2 regions of the Exiguobacterium sp. s191 genome follow, and region 1 is predicted to be linked to the other one. Evidence: predicted binding sites of a transcription regulator. Region 1 holds the regulator's gene; the other holds the start of a gene.
The links. The regulator LexA, encoded in region 1, represses DNA repair genes until DNA is damaged. The targets are predictions, from matches to a motif close to CGAACATATGTTCG.
Positions count from the first base shown of each region.

Region 2: a site for LexA is predicted at 4,282-4,295, ahead of uvrB (excinuclease ABC subunit UvrB). Genes of this name have one in related genera too.

Region 1 is NZ_JACSNC010000001.1:433,482-441,310, forward strand. Features, by position in the region: gene glpK (glycerol kinase GlpK) at 1-484, opposite strand, end outside; gene KNQ09_RS02215 (MIP/aquaporin family protein) at 528-1,229, opposite strand; gene KNQ09_RS02220 (metal-binding protein) at 1,416-1,886, opposite strand; gene lexA (transcriptional repressor LexA) at 1,918-2,532, opposite strand; gene yneA (cell division suppressor protein YneA) at 2,744-3,031, shown strand; gene KNQ09_RS02235 (YneB family resolvase-like protein) at 3,077-3,730, shown strand; gene KNQ09_RS02240 (DUF896 domain-containing protein) at 3,844-4,080, shown strand; gene KNQ09_RS02245 (PTS transporter subunit EIIC) at 4,156-5,592, opposite strand; gene KNQ09_RS02250 (glycoside hydrolase family 13 protein) at 5,596-7,275, opposite strand; gene KNQ09_RS02255 (LacI family DNA-binding transcriptional regulator) at 7,502-7,829, opposite strand, start outside.
Region 2 is NZ_JACSNC010000001.1:1,831,490-1,839,318, forward strand. Features, by position in the region: gene uvrA (excinuclease ABC subunit UvrA) at 1-2,260, opposite strand, end outside; gene uvrB (excinuclease ABC subunit UvrB) at 2,262-4,229, opposite strand; gene KNQ09_RS09735 (PDZ domain-containing protein) at 4,435-5,598, opposite strand; gene KNQ09_RS09740 (S41 family peptidase) at 5,621-7,045, opposite strand; gene KNQ09_RS09745 (M23 family metallopeptidase) at 7,140-7,829, opposite strand, start outside.

The DNA of each region.
Region 1 (7,829 bases):
AGAGCAATTCACCGTTCTCTGCTTGCTCACGTGCACCTTCGACATTGTCGAGGATCCATTTAACTTTTGTGCCAGAGAAGTAGGCATCAATCAGAAGTCCTGTTTTGTCGCGGAACTTCTGGTTCAAACCTTGTTCTTTTAAGTCGTCACAGATACCAGACGTTTGACGCGATTGCCAAACGAGTGCGTGATAGACCGGTTTACCTGTTTCTTTGTTCCAGACGACCGTCGTTTCACGTTGGTTCGTGATGCCGATTCCAGCGATTTGCTCAGGTTTGATATCTGCTGTCCCGAGTGCTTCGGCCATGACGGCAAGAATCGAACCCCAGATTTCGTTTGCATCATGCTCGACCCAGCCTGGTTGTGGGAAGTACTGTTTGAATTCCCGTTGTGCCGAGTTGACGATTTTCCCATCGTGATCGAAGATGATTGCACGTGAGCTTGTCGTACCTTGGTCGAGTGCTAGGATATACTTGTTTTCCATTTCGAAATCCCCCTTGAGCGGTATGTGTTAGTGAGACGTGATCTTAGTAGATCAATTGATAGATGAACACGGCAATCGCTCCACCGATGATCGGACCGACGACAGGAATCCATGAATAGCCCCAGTCAGATGAACCTTTATTCGGAATCGGTAGGATAGCGTGCGCGATACGCGGTCCAAGGTCACGAGCCGGGTTGATGGCATACCCTGTTGTACCACCGAGCGAGAGACCGATGACGACGACGAGTAAACCGACGATGAGTGGTTTTAAGCCATCTCCGAACGTTGTTAAACCGAGTGCCAAGATACCGAAGACGAGAACAAATGTCCCGATGATCTCAGAAATCAAGTTCGACGGCGTATGACGAATCGCTGGACCTGTTGCGAATACACCGAGTTTTGCAGCTTGATCATCAGTCGCTTCAAAATGTTTCATGTAATGAAGCCAAACGAGAATGGCGCCGATGAAAGCTCCGACAAGTTGTCCGGCAATGTAGATCGGAACGTCTGCCCACGGTAGGTCAGAGTTCAAAGCAAGTGCGATCGTCAATGCGGGGTTCAAGTGTGCTCCACTTTCAGCAGCGACGAATGCTGCTGTCATGACGGCAAGACCCCAAGCGAACGTGATGACGATCCATCCGCTGTTTTCCGATTTCGTCTTTTTCAAGACGACACCGGCGACGACTCCATCCCCGAGCAGGATGAGGATCATCGTACCGATCATTTCCAATACAAAGTTATTCATGCAAAAACCCTCCCTTTGGATTAAAGCAGATAATGGCCTTTCTACTTTAAATTACTCCGAATTGAGAACGTTTTCAATACATATAATTGAAATATAGGAATGGAAATTTTTTATTTTGATGTTTAAAGATACGAAAAAGTGGATAAGAAAACACCTCATTCTGCTTGCAAGCAAGCAAAAGAGGTGTTACCGACGACGTTTTTTTCTTTTTTTAGGTCGAAACCAACTGCTGGAATAATCTAGTAGAATATGAATCGTACTCGCCACCATGATACCGACGACGAATGCAGGCAAGGAAGCGAACCACGAATCAATCGTAGCAGAATCAAGAACCTGAAAATATAGACTTAAAAATAGTAGCGGAATCAGAATCGCAGCACTATAAAGAAGCCGGATAATGTCTCCGATGATCAGTCCATGTGACCAGATCGAGCGATGGGGCATGATTTTGACGTACGGCATCCAAAGGACTCGAAATGGTCCAAAGCGATAATACGGTTCTGACTTTAAATCGAGGTCGGGTGACAACCAAAGGGTACCGACAGCGATACCGATGGCGGTTGGTAACCAATCGGTTTGTTGCGTTGCGACCGAATACGCAACGTAACCCGTCAGTGCGACGGTATTGACGGTATCATGTACATTTCCTGAAGGCATGAAAAAAGACCAGTCGTAACTGGTCCCTCCGTCAATGAATCGTCCGATACACGCCGATTACCTTACCAAGAATGGAGACATTATCGAAATACATCGGATCCATCGAGTCATTTTCTGGTTGTAGACGTACCTGTTGATCTTCTAAGAAGAACCGTTTCACCGTCGCTTCGCTATCTTCGGTCATAGCTACGACGATTTCTCCGTTTTCTGCTGTGTTTTGTTGGCGCACGATGACACGATCGCCGTCTAGAATACCTGCGTTAATCATCGATTCACCATCGATCATCAACATGAAGACCGTCTCATTTCCTACATAATGTGCAGGGAGCGGGAACTGTTCTTCGATGTTTTCAATCGCTGTAATCGGAAGACCCGCTGTGACTTTCCCGATGACGGGAACATGGACGATGGCTTCCGTGATTTCTTCAGGCTTATCAAGCAATATCTCAATCGCACGTGGTTTCGTCGGGTCACGGCGAATCATTCCCCGTTTCTCGAGTCGATCCAAATGACCGTGTACCGTCGAGCTAGACGCGAGTCCGACTGCTTCTCCGATTTCACGAACTGATGGTGGATACCCCTTCAGTTTCACTTCAGAGACGATGTAGTCGAGAATCTCTTGTTGGCGCTTAGACATTTTCCGCATACGAATTGCCACCTCTTTCTGGATTGAAGTTTGAAATGTAAGAATATATGTTTCTAGATTCACTATAACATAGAACAAATGAGCGTACAAACAATTGTTCGACATTTTGTGTTGACCGAACACGGGTTCTGTGTTTATTATGAGTTATGCGAACAATTGTTCCGCGAACATTTATTCTAACTCATTCATTTCATATTTGGAGGGATTCATGATGATTCATACGATTCGTACTCATGCTTTTTCAATTCTCTTCTATGCATTAAGTATTGCCTTCGTGATCTTTTTACTCACACCACGCCCGGATGAAAAAGTGGCGCAACTGATGACAGCTTCCGTTACGGTCGATGAGAACGCTACAGTCGAACAAATCGCTGAAGTCTACAATGATGGTTCGATGTCAGATGAAGAGTACGTCAATTGGTTGATTAAAAATAATGATGTTGAAACAAAACACGTCATCTCAAAAAGCAAAATCGTTGTACCAATCGCACAACAATGACAAAATGGAAAAGTTGTGAAAGAACGAACAGGGATGTGAGGTACGATGAAGGTCGTGATTTATTGTCGGGTGTCGACCGAAAAAGAAGCACAAGATAGTTCGATTGAACGCCAACGGATGGAGCTTTCGAAGGTCGCGTCTCAAAAGGGTTTTGATGTCGTAGATGTCGTCTCTGAAAAAGAGAGTGGATATGACGTCGATCGGGAAGGGATGCTGACGGTTCTTGATCATGTAACACGTGATGCGGTAGATGCGGTCCTCGTGACAGATGACACACGGATTGGTCGAGGGAATGCGAAAATCGCTATTTTGCACACGTTTAAGAAGCACGGTGTTCGGTTGATGACACTTGATTCCGATGGAGAATACCAGCTTGCGGATGCAGAAGCAATGGTCCTTGAGATTGTCTCACTGGTGGAAGAATATCAACGGAAACTGCATAACGCAAAAATCGCGCGCGGCATGCGGCGAGCTGTTGAACAAGGCTTTCGCCCGGAACGAAATCTGAATCGCCAAGGAGAGAACGCTGGGCGTAGTCGAAAGGACGTACCGATCGAAGAAATCGTACGTCTTCGAGAGCTCGGACTGACGTTTTCAGATATCGCCATCACCTTGCGTGGTATGGGACATGATATTTCAAAAGCAACGGTCAATCGTCGATATCTTGAATACCGCGAACTGACACCTAGCCCGGAATGAAGAGCAAGTTACCCGTCGACTGACGCGGTTAACTTGCTTTTTTTTATAGCCTCTTTTAAAGTAAGGATACAATTGAACAACTCAAGTTTGAGTCGTACAGAAAGAGGGATTCCATGTTATCACAAGAACAATTAGATCGAATCAATGCATTAGCGAATAAATCAAAAGTCGAGCCGTTATCAGAAGCCGAAACGGCAGAGCAAAAAGAGTTACGTGCAGCGTATCTCGCAGCATTCCGTGGATCGTTCAAAAACCAACTCATGGGCATGAAAATCGTCGATGAAGAAGGAACGGACGTAACACCAGAGAAATTGAAACAAGCACAAGAAGAAGAACGGAATAAACAATAAAAAATAGCCTTCTATAGGACCACCCGAGAAGTAGGTGTCTAATATAGAAGGCTATTTTATTGTTTTCAGCTGATATCAAGATATCTTGGAAGTTACTTTTTGTGGTTCCGCAACCAAAACTGATTTAGGAACTGCGAAAAAGTAAGTGATGGTGAGTGCAGCAACAAAGGTTAAGACCGATACGATTAAATAAGCTAAAAGTTGATTCCATTCATAAATGTACATTAAAGGAGATAAAATAACAGCTAGACCGTAAGAGTTGGCCTTAATCTGTAAGAGCGAAAGAAGAGCACCACCCAAAGCAGAACACGCAATCATAACATATAAAGGTTTCATACTATATCGCATGACAATCCCAAACAATGCAGGTTCACTAACTCCTAATAATTGCGTGAGTGTGGCACTCATACCAGCAACCCGTACTGTACTTTTTGTTGCGCGTAATGTAATACCGAGCGCCGTACCAGCATTTGAAAATCCATACATGGCGCATAAAGTGATTAGGGGGTTAAATCCTGTATTTGCAAGTAGCGTCGTTTCGATAGCAATGAATAAATGATGCATTCCAGTCATGACTGCAAGCGGATACATAAAACCAATCAGCAAGCCTCCAAGACCAAAAGGCATTCTAATTAACATCGTCACGAGAGTAATCAGACCATTCTCTAGAATATGCAAAAGAGGACCTAGTACAAGTAATCCCAATATCATTGAACCTAATAATACAAAAAACGGAGTAAATATCAAATCAAGTGCATTTGGCATGATTCGCCGTAACCATTTTTCAAATTTTGCTCCTAATATACCAATGACCAAAGCAGTTAAGACGCTTCCTTGATAACCAACGACTGGAATAACGCCGAATGCAAGAATTGGATCCACACCGCTATTGACATCTGCAACAGCATAGGCATTTGGTAAAGCAGGTGATACGAGCATTAAACCAACAATAAATCCAATAATCGGCATTCCACCAAATTTTTTAAAAGCGGACCAACAAATTAAAGCAGGTAAGAATGCAAAAGCAGTATCAGTCAAAACAGATAAGAGGGTCGGTACATAGCTTGGAATTTCTTTTAATGTTAAATCGAACCAACCTAATACGATATCACTGAACATTACTCCTTTTAATCCTAAAAAGAGTCCTGTAGCGGCAATGATAGGAATGATCGGGATAAAGATATCTGCGAGTGTACGGACAGCACGTCGAAGTCCCTTATCAGATGAAGAGGATTCTTCATCTGATGCAAGGGTTTCAATGTTTAATTCACTTAAAGCGGCATAAACTTTATTGACGATGCCGGTACCAAGGATGACTTGATACTGTCCAGCATTATAGAACACACCCTTTACCTCTGCAATTTGCTCGATTCTTTCATCATGGATGAGGGAACGGTCCTTTACAGAAAATCGAAGACGTGTAGCACAATGCGTGTAAGATTCGATGTTTTCTAATCCGATTTCTTGAAGAATTTGCTCGGCAATGGTTTGATATTGGTCTGATTTCTTCATGGTTTAGCCTTCTTTCCGATGAAGTAAGAGAGCATGATAAGGGCGTAGGATAGATGGAGTTTCTGAGACACCATCAACGAAATGATAATTATCGAGTAGCACAGTACCTTTTGGTTCGTTAGGCAAGTCGATATATTGATTAGAAAAGTTAAAATAACAAATTACGGCTTCTTCACCGAGTTTTCGTTCGTATGCGACAAGGTGTGGATGCGTTTCATAGAGTGGTAGAAAGTCCCCATAAACCAACGTATCACTAGCTTCACTATGCTGACGAATCGAAATCATTAAACGATAAAAATTGAGTAAAGACGTAGCACTATGTTCTTGCAGAGCAACATTTATATCACGATAATTCTCATTCATTTTTAACCAAGGTGTCGCATCTGAAAATCCAGCATGTTCATGATGTGTCCAGTGAAACGGAGTGCGAGAATTGTCTCGGCTACGTAAATTTATGAAGTGAAGCGCTTCTTGCTCGCTATGCCCTTCTTGCATGGAGCGGTAATATTGATCAATGCTTGAAATATCATCAAAATCATGAATAGATTCACGGGTGAAATTGGTCATGCCTATTTCTTGCCCTTGATAAATAAAGGGAGTGCCTCGTAAGAAAAAGTACATTGCTCCTAGCATAGATGCTGAATAGAAATGACGCTCTTCCGGATTTTTAATGTATTTACTAATAGAACGATTTTGATCATGATTCTCGAGAAAGTTAGCTGCCCAACCGCTTTCTTGTAACTTATTTTGGCTACGGAATAACATCTGTTTAAAATCGTTAACATTCCAATCGACACGCTTGAACCACTCGCTGCCCGATTCAACATCGAGATCAGCATAACGAAAATCGAAAATCATAGAAAAGTATCCGTTTTCTCCTATGAAATCATCATATTGTTCGTAAGGAACACCAGGCGCCTCACCAATCGTGACACAGTTATAGCGATCAAAGGTACGTTCCTTCAGTTCATGTAGAAAAATTTCGATTCCAGGTTGATTACGTGTTTTTTTAGTACATTTGACGAGACCATCGACACCGTCGGCGGGTAAGTTACTGAAAGTCTGATCTTTTTTTATAAAGGTGATAGCATCGACACGAAATCCTGAAAGACCTTTTTGTAACCAAAATTCAATCATTTCGTAGATTTCTTCACGCAGAGTCGGGTTTTCCCAATTCAAATCAGGTTGTTTGACACCAAAAGAATGGAAGTAATAAAGGTCGCTTCCTTGAATAGGTTCCCACACACTTCCGCCAAAAACAGAACGCCAATTGGTCGGGGGCTGTCCGGTTGTTCCTTTCTTTAACACGTAATAATCTCGATAGGGACTAGTCTCAGGCTGCTTTAATACATCTTGAAACCAAGCATGTTCGTCAGAAGTATGATTTACGACTAAATCCAATACGATTTTAATGTTATATTCTTTTGCTGTTGCCAATAATTCGTCCAAATCACTCATTGTTCCGAAATCAGGATGAATCGTATAGTAATCGGAAATATCATATCCGTTATCATCCATTGGAGACTGATAGATGGGACAAATCCAAATCATCGTAATGCCGAGTTTGCTGAGGTAATCCAATTGAGTCGTGATACCTCTTAAATCGCCAATGCCATCTCCGTTATGATCCTTAAAACTTTTAGGATAGATTTGATACACGACTTCCTCTTTCCACCAGCTCATATAAACTACCTCCTTATTGGTATCGATACCAATTTTGCTTTTAATTTTATTGGAACCGATACCATAAACACTCAAAAAATTTGGTATCGGTTCCAATTTGATTTAAAAAAATATGAAACCGTTTTCTTGTATCAAGAATAAGCGATATATATTTTAGTTGTCAATCCTATTTTTTTAACTCCTCCTCTTTGAGGAGCGTACATTACTGTAGCTCCTCTTGAAAAGCTTAAGTTGATTGACGAATGATTAACTTCATATCAAGGGAATCCATTTTTTCTAGACTGAAATCTTCTGGAGATAATTGTTGCAAAAGACAGTGCACGGCTTGTTTCCCCATTTGTTGAATAGGCTGATGAATAGTCGTCAAAGAAGGCGTAATGATTTCAGCAATCGGTTGATCATCAAATCCAACCACCGCCAATTCCTTTGGGATATTAATCCCGTGTTCTTTAGCAGCAAGGATAATCCCACAAGCTACTTCATCGCTGTTCGCGAAAAGAGCAGTTGGTCGATTAGATAGCTTGAACCATTCTTTAAAAACATCTTTTCCATCT
Region 2 (7,829 bases), 1.4 Mb from region 1:
CAATCTTGATGATCCCGTCGCCACGACACGCTTCACAACGTCCACCCTTGATGTTGAAACTGAAACGTCCTTTTTTGTAACCACGGAGTTTCGCTTCGTTCGTCGAAGCAAAGACGTCCCGAATATCATCGAAGACACCGGTATACGTTGCTGGGTTCGAACGCGGTGTCCGACCGATTGGTGACTGATCGATATCGATGACCTTATCGATTTGATCCAGACCGGTGATCCCTTTATGAGCACCCGGTTTTTCTTTCGCCCGGTTCATCTCGTGCGCAATCGTCTTATAAAGAATTTCATTGATCAACGTCGATTTCCCGGAGCCCGAGACACCAGTGACAGCGACGAACAGACCAAGCGGAATGTCGACATCGACGTTCTTCAAGTTGTTTTCCGATGCTTTGTGGATATGGAGCATCCGACCGTCCGGCTCTTTGCGTGTCGACGGCACAGGAATGAACTTCTTCCCGGACAAGTATTGACCAGTCAACGAGTTCGCATCCTGCATCAACTCTTCCGGTTTCCCGGCTGCCGTAACGAATCCACCGTGATCGCCGGCACCAGGTCCGATATCGATCAAGTAGTCGGCTGCCATCATTGTGTCTTCATCGTGTTCGACGACGATCAACGTGTTGCCGAGATCACGCATCGCCTTCAGCGTATTGATCAGACGATCATTATCACGTTGGTGTAAACCGATCGATGGTTCATCCAGAACGTAGAGAACGCCCGTCAGACGCGAACCGATTTGTGTCGCAAGACGAATCCGTTGCGCTTCCCCACCGGACAATGTCCCCGCTGCGCGTGAGATCGTCAGGTAATCGAGACCGACGTTCTCAAGGAACGACGCCCGTTCGTGAATCTCACGAACAATCATCCGCGAAATCGTCTGATCCTTCTCACTTAATTTCTCCGGCAGTTCGTCGAAGAACATAACCGCTTGTTTGACGGACATCTTCGTCACTTCACCGATATGGTGATCGGATACTTTGACGGCGAGCGATTCCCGTTTCAAGCGGTGTCCTTTACACGTCGGACACGCCTTCTTCGCCATGTAGCCTTCCATCTGTTCCCGGATATAATCAGACGACGTCTCCTTGAAACGACGTTGTAAGTTATTGAGGACCCCTTCGAAGTAGATGTTCGTATTTCGGACCATCCCAAAGTCGTTCTCATACCGGAAGTGGATCTCTTCCTTCGTGTTTCCGTTCAAGATCGTTTCGCGATGTTCTTCTGACAATTGTTCGAACGGTGTATCCATATCGATCTTGAAGTGGTCACAGACCGCTTTGAGTAATTGTGGATAATACTGCGAGCTCGTTGGTTCCCACGCCACGATTGCCCCTTCGTTCAATGACTTATCGGGATGCGGCACGACGAGATCAACATCGACCTCAAGCTTCGTTCCGAGACCATCACATGACGTACAAGCACCAAACGGTGAGTTGAACGAGAACATCCGTGGTTCGAGTTCGCCGATCGAAAAGCCACAGATCGGACAAGCATGATGTTCACTGAACAACAATTCGTTGCCATCCATCGTATCGACGATGACCCGACCGTCCGCGAGGCGAAGTGCAGTCTCGAGTGAATCCGCAAGACGGGCTTCGACATCTGGTCGCACGACGACACGGTCGACGACGACTTCGATCGAGTGTTTCTTGTTTTTCTCAAGCGTGATCTCTTCGGCGAGATCCATCGTCTCTCCGTTGACACGGACGCGGACGAAGCCTTCCTTCTTCAAATCGTCGAGCACCTTGACGTGCGTTCCTTTTCGTCCGGAAACGATTGGCGCGAGGATTTGCAGACGAGTCCGCTCCGGCAACTCCATCACTTGGTCGACCATCTGACTGATCGTCTGGCTCGAAATCTCGATGCCGTGATTCGGACAAATCGGTTTACCAATTCGTGCGTACAATAGACGCAAATAATCATAGATCTCTGTGACCGTTCCGACCGTCGAACGTGGGTTTTTACTCGTCGTCTTCTGGTCGATTGAAATTGCTGGACTCAGTCCTTCGATCGTGTCGACATCCGGTTTATCCATCTGTCCGAGGAACTGACGGGCATAGGCTGATAAACTTTCGACATAACGTCGTTGTCCTTCCGCGTAAATCGTGTCGAAGGCAAGCGACGATTTCCCTGACCCGGACAAGCCCGTCAAGACGACGAGCTGATCGCGGGGAATTTCGACATCGATGTTTTGTAGATTATTGACGCGAGCGCCTTTGATGATAATCTGATTCTTCTTTTCTCCCAACTTAGGCACCTGCTTTCAATTCTAATATGAGGTCGCGGAGCTCAGCAGCTCGTTCGAACTGCATGTCTTTCGCCGCTTGACGCATCTCTTGGTCGAGCTGCTCAAGCAACGTTTCGCGCTCCGGTTTTTTGAGTTTGTTGAACTTCTCGAGTTTTTCGACGGTGTCGTCGCTCTCGATCGTCGTACTGATGACACCACGGACATCCTTTTTGATTGTCTGCGGCGTGATGCCATGTTCTTCGTTGAACGCCATCTGGATCGCGCGACGGCGTTCCGTCTCATCGATCGCCCGTTGCATCGAATCGGTGACTTTATCGGCAAACAAGATGACGTGTCCTTCCGAGTTCCGCGCCGCCCGACCAATCGTTTGAATCAGCGAACGATCCGACCGGAGGAACCCTTCCTTATCGGCATCGAGAATCGTCACGAGTGAGACTTCTGGAATATCGAGTCCTTCTCGTAACAAGTTGATCCCGACGAGGACATCGTATTTCCCGAGTCGTAAGTCACGGATGATTTCAATCCGTTCCAGCGTCTTGATCTCCGAGTGCATATAGTTGACCTTGACACCATTCTCTTTCAAGTAATCGGTCAAGTCTTCTGCCATCTTCTTCGTCAGTGTCGTCACGAGAACACGTTCGTTCTTCGCAACCCGGTCACGGATGTTATCCATCAAGTAATCGATTTGTCCCGTGATCGGATGAATCTCGATCGTCGGATCAACGAGACCGGTCGGACGGATGATTTGCTCGACCATCTCTTTCGAATGTTCGAGTTCATACGGTCCTGGTGTCGCCGAGATATAGATCGCCTGACTGACTTTTTCCTCAAACTCCTCAAACCGTAACGGACGGTTGTCTTTTGCCGACGGAAGACGGAAACCGTGATCGACGAGGACTTGTTTCCGCGCCTGGTCTCCGTTATACATCCCGCGAATTTGCGGCAGTGTGACGTGCGACTCATCGGCAACGAGTAAGAAGTCCTTCGGGAAGTAATCAAGCAACGTATACGGTGTTGCCCCTTCCGGCATCAAGTTCAAGTGACGCGAGTAGTTCTCGATTCCGGAACAATAGCCCATCTCACGCATCATCTCGAGATCGTAGTTCGTCCGTTGTTCGAGCCGTTGCGCTTCAAGCAACTGATTGTCTTCGCGTAGCTTCGCAAGCTGGACCTCTAGTTCCTTCTCGATGTTCGCGATCGCCTTCTGCAGACGGGTATCCCCCGTCACGAAGTGGGACGCCGGGAAGATCGAGATGTGCTCACGGTCCGCGACGATCTCACCTGTCAGCGGATCCATGTCACGGATCCGTTCAATCTCGTCACCGAAGAACTCGACCCGGACACACTGTTCGTCGCGTGACGCCGGGAAGATTTCGACGACGTCTCCGCGGACGCGGAACCGTCCGCGCTGGAAGTCGATGTCGTTACGCTCATACTGGATGTCGATCAGACGACGGAGCATCTCGTTACGCCCCATCTCATTGCCGACACGCAGGGACAAGACGTGGTTGTTGTACTCTTCCGGGTTACCGAGACCATAGATACACGAAACAGACGCGACGATCAAGACGTCCTCCCGCTCGAACAGGGCGGACGTCGCCGAGTGACGTAGTTTATCAATCTCATCGTTGATCGAAGAGTCCTTCTCAATGAACGTATCCGTCGATGGGACATACGCTTCCGGTTGATAATAATCATAAAAACTAACGAAGTATTCGACCGCATTGTTCGGAAAGAATTCCTTGAACTCCGAGTAGAGTTGTCCCGCTAGTGTTTTGTTGTGGGCAAGGACGAGCGTCGGTTTCTTGATTTCCTTGATGACGTTCGAGACCGTGAACGTCTTCCCGGTACCGGTCGCCCCAAGCAACGTCTGATGTCGTTCGCCTTGTTTTAGCCCAGTCACCAATTTTTCGATTGCCGTCGGCTGATCACCGCCTGGCTCAAATGGTGAAACGAGTTCAAAATCCATCGTTTGCTTCCCCCTCATCACGTAAAAAATCTATTTTTATTGTACCACTTTACGAACAAACATTCGATTATGAAGTGCTCCTTTTAGGAAGTTACCCTTTTTTTCGAAAATGCAAAAGTTTCTTTTTGCTTCGAGTATTGATCCTCGATTTTTCTGCCGACAAAAAAATCCCCGTCACGGCTGTTCCGTGACAGGGATGTACTCGTTAATGCAAGGACCGCACTTTAGTGCGACCATGGACCGGCTCGTTGACGAACAGAATACCAAGTTCATGATGATCTTGTTCGTAGAAGGCACGTTGCGCAAACCGGATGTCGCCGTTATGGTTCATGACTTCAAGACGTAGATACGGTTTGTGTTTTTGGATGGCTTCGTAGAACGATGTTTCCGAATCGACCTTCTCACCATTGACTTTATAAATCGCTTCGCCCGGAATCAAGCCCATCTCGGCAGCTGGTTTATCAGGTAGCGTTCCGAGAATGACGGCACCACGCGTTCCATTGAGGAACAATGGGGTCTGTGCCCGGTTCAAGCGTTTGACCCGCTGATGCAATAGGATATGCAGAACGAGCAACAAGACGATCCCGTACAGCCATTCAGCTTGTCCGGTGACGTATGCAAGAACCGTCAATAGAATCGCGACGAGACTCGTAATCAAACGTCCTTGAACGAGTGGACGCATCAATTCTTTCGGCAACTTACCCGTAAAGAGGAAGCTGAAGCCGATCGGTAACCAAAGCACGATCGGAACGAGCTCTGGGAAGCTGTAACGTGGCCACCAGGCTTCAAGCACGTCACCCGGAACAAAGACGAGCAAGGGCAATAGCCAAAGTTTATTCGCTGACAGCCCACCGATGAAGCGACCACGCTTCGAGACGACGAGTGACGGTGACAGGCGTCGCTGCCCGCGCCACCAGACGAGGAGACATTCCGCGACGAGCGTTAACGTCGCAAGCAATAAAATCATTTTCGGCTCAACCGCTCGAACCGGATCAAGACGTGAATCCATTAGGAACCAGCCGGCAAGTCCAAGCAAGACAATCGGCCAAAGCGGTACGTTTAAGCGAACGATCCCGACCAACAGCAGGACGCTTGAGAGCCCGAGTAACAACAGAGCGTATTGCGGCGTCAGCGTCAATCCGAGCCAACCACTGACGACGGATAAAACGAGACCGACTAGAAGACCAGGTAAAAGTGTTTCGAGGACATCGCTTCGTTTTCCATGTGTCCGGGAGCGGAACAGTCCGCGTTCCCGTTTGACACGCCTGATGCCGATGACCCAACTGACAAGGAGTGCTAACCACAAGGTCGGACTGGCGATGAGACTAATCGCGGTCCAACCAATTTCATCGAGTAATTCCACGCGCATTCAGACCTCTTTCCATTCCTTATTATTGAGCAGCGACCTCGAGTGCTTTTTTCCGCTGGACGTCATTTTTGTCGTCCTCGAGTTTCTTCAGGAGACGCGTCTCCATCTCACCCGCTGTCTGCTGATCGATTTTTCCAGTGACGTCGAGTTTCGCATCCTTTTGCAAAGCTTCGACGGCTTGTTTCATCGTGTCACCAAAATACCCATCCTGTCCTTTTGGCTCGTAACCGATTGCTTCGAGGACTAAGTGAGCGTTTTCGACCGATTTACCGTAATCGCCGACTTCAAGCGACTTTTTGTCAGTCAGGATCTTCGTGACGTTGAAGTACGCTGGTTGCTTGACTTCAATCGTTGGCTTGACCCCTTTTTTATGGATCCAGTTGCCGTCCGGCGTCAGCCATTTGTTCGTCGTCAACTTCAAATCACTACCGTCCTTTAAATCATATGCACTTTGGACGATTCCTTTACCAAACGATTTCGTACCAACGACCTCAGCCCCAGCCCCTTCCTTCAGACCAGCTGCCAGAATCTCAGATGCAGACGCGGATCCGCCATCTTCGAGCACGACGATGTTATAAGGTTTCTTCTCGTCTGCCTTTCCGAATTCCTGCTGCCGCTCCCCTTTATTGTTCTCGACTTGATAAATCGGAACGTCCTTCGGAATGAACGGCGCAATCATGCTTGAGACAGCCGTCAAAAGACCACCCGGATTCCCGCGGACATCGATGACAAGTCCATCGATGTTCTGACTCTCGAGTTTCGCGAGCCCTTTCTCGAACTCTTTAGCCGTCGGTTCTGAGAACTGCGTCACTTGCAAGATACCAATTTTCTTCCCGTTGACGTCTTCCGTCGACGTATAGACCGTTTCGATTGGAATCGTATCCCGTTTAATCGTGATGTCCATCGCATCTTGACCGCTGCGTTGAATCGTCAGGACGACGTTCGTCCCTTTTTCACCACGGATTTTCTTGACCGCTTGATCCGTTTTTTGTCCTTTTGTCGACTTACCGTCGATTTCTAAGATGACGTCACCCGGTTTGATCCCGGCTTTTTCAGCCGGTGACCCTTTGATTGGTGAGACGATGACGATCGACTCACCTTTTTGTTCAAGCGTCGCACCAATCCCTTCAAACGAAGACGATAGATTCGTATTGAACGATGCCGTCTCCGACTCGTCCATATAGACCGAGTACGGATCGTCAAGCACTTCCGCCATACCGGATAGCGCACCGTCCAGCAGTTCCTTATCTGTTACGTCCTCTAGATAGTTCTGTTCGATCATTTGACGGACCTGATCAACTTTTTTCCAATCACCCGTCGCATTCGCAGACGACGATGACGTCGAGACAGAATCCGTTCCGCCAGCCGCTAACATTCCGACGGCGCCTGCCCCTAAACCAAGCCCGAAGGTACTGACCGCGATGACTGCTGTTGTAGATTTTTTCACGCTTGATTCCCCACTTCCGTTAAAAAACGCAGTATTTTTTTCAGTATAGCAAAAAAAGATAGGTTACCCTATCTTTTCGGTATTCTATGGGATGTCAAAAGATGTACGGTGCCGGGTCGACTGCATTCGGTTGTCCGACCGCCCACTCTCCCTTATGCAATTCGAAATGTAGATGCGGTCCTGTCGACCAGCCGGTTGAGCCAAGCGTCCCGACCGTCTGACCGGGCATGACCGTTTGCCCCGCCGACACACTGATTGAGTCAAGATGCGCATAGACGGTCGTATAGACCTGTCTGTCGATCAAATGCGTCACCATGACGACATTTCCGTAACCGGTCGCACTACCGGCACGGAGGACGATCCCTCCAGCTGCCGCATGGATCGGCGTCCCTTTCGCGTTGACGAGATCGATGCCCGTATGCAACTCCGGTTTCCCTGTCAATGGATTATTACGCGGACCAAATGGTGACGACACATAACCTTTGACTGGTAAGTGGAACGGGCGACTGACGTCGACATCAACACTCGTATCCGGTGTTGCACTTGGCGTCTCAGTCTCAGGAACCGACGTCTCTGTTTTTGGTGTCTCTGCTTTCGGTACTTCTCCTTGTTTCTGTTGCTGCGCCGCTGCCTCTCGTGCAGCTTCAGCAGCTTCTGCGGCTTCCGCTTGACGCTTGGCTTCTGCTGCCCGTGCCGCTTCTTCGGCTTTACGTTTCGCTTCTTCTTTTGCTTTCCGTTCTGCTTCTTGCAGAGCAATCAATTCGTTTTGAATCAGACGACGCTG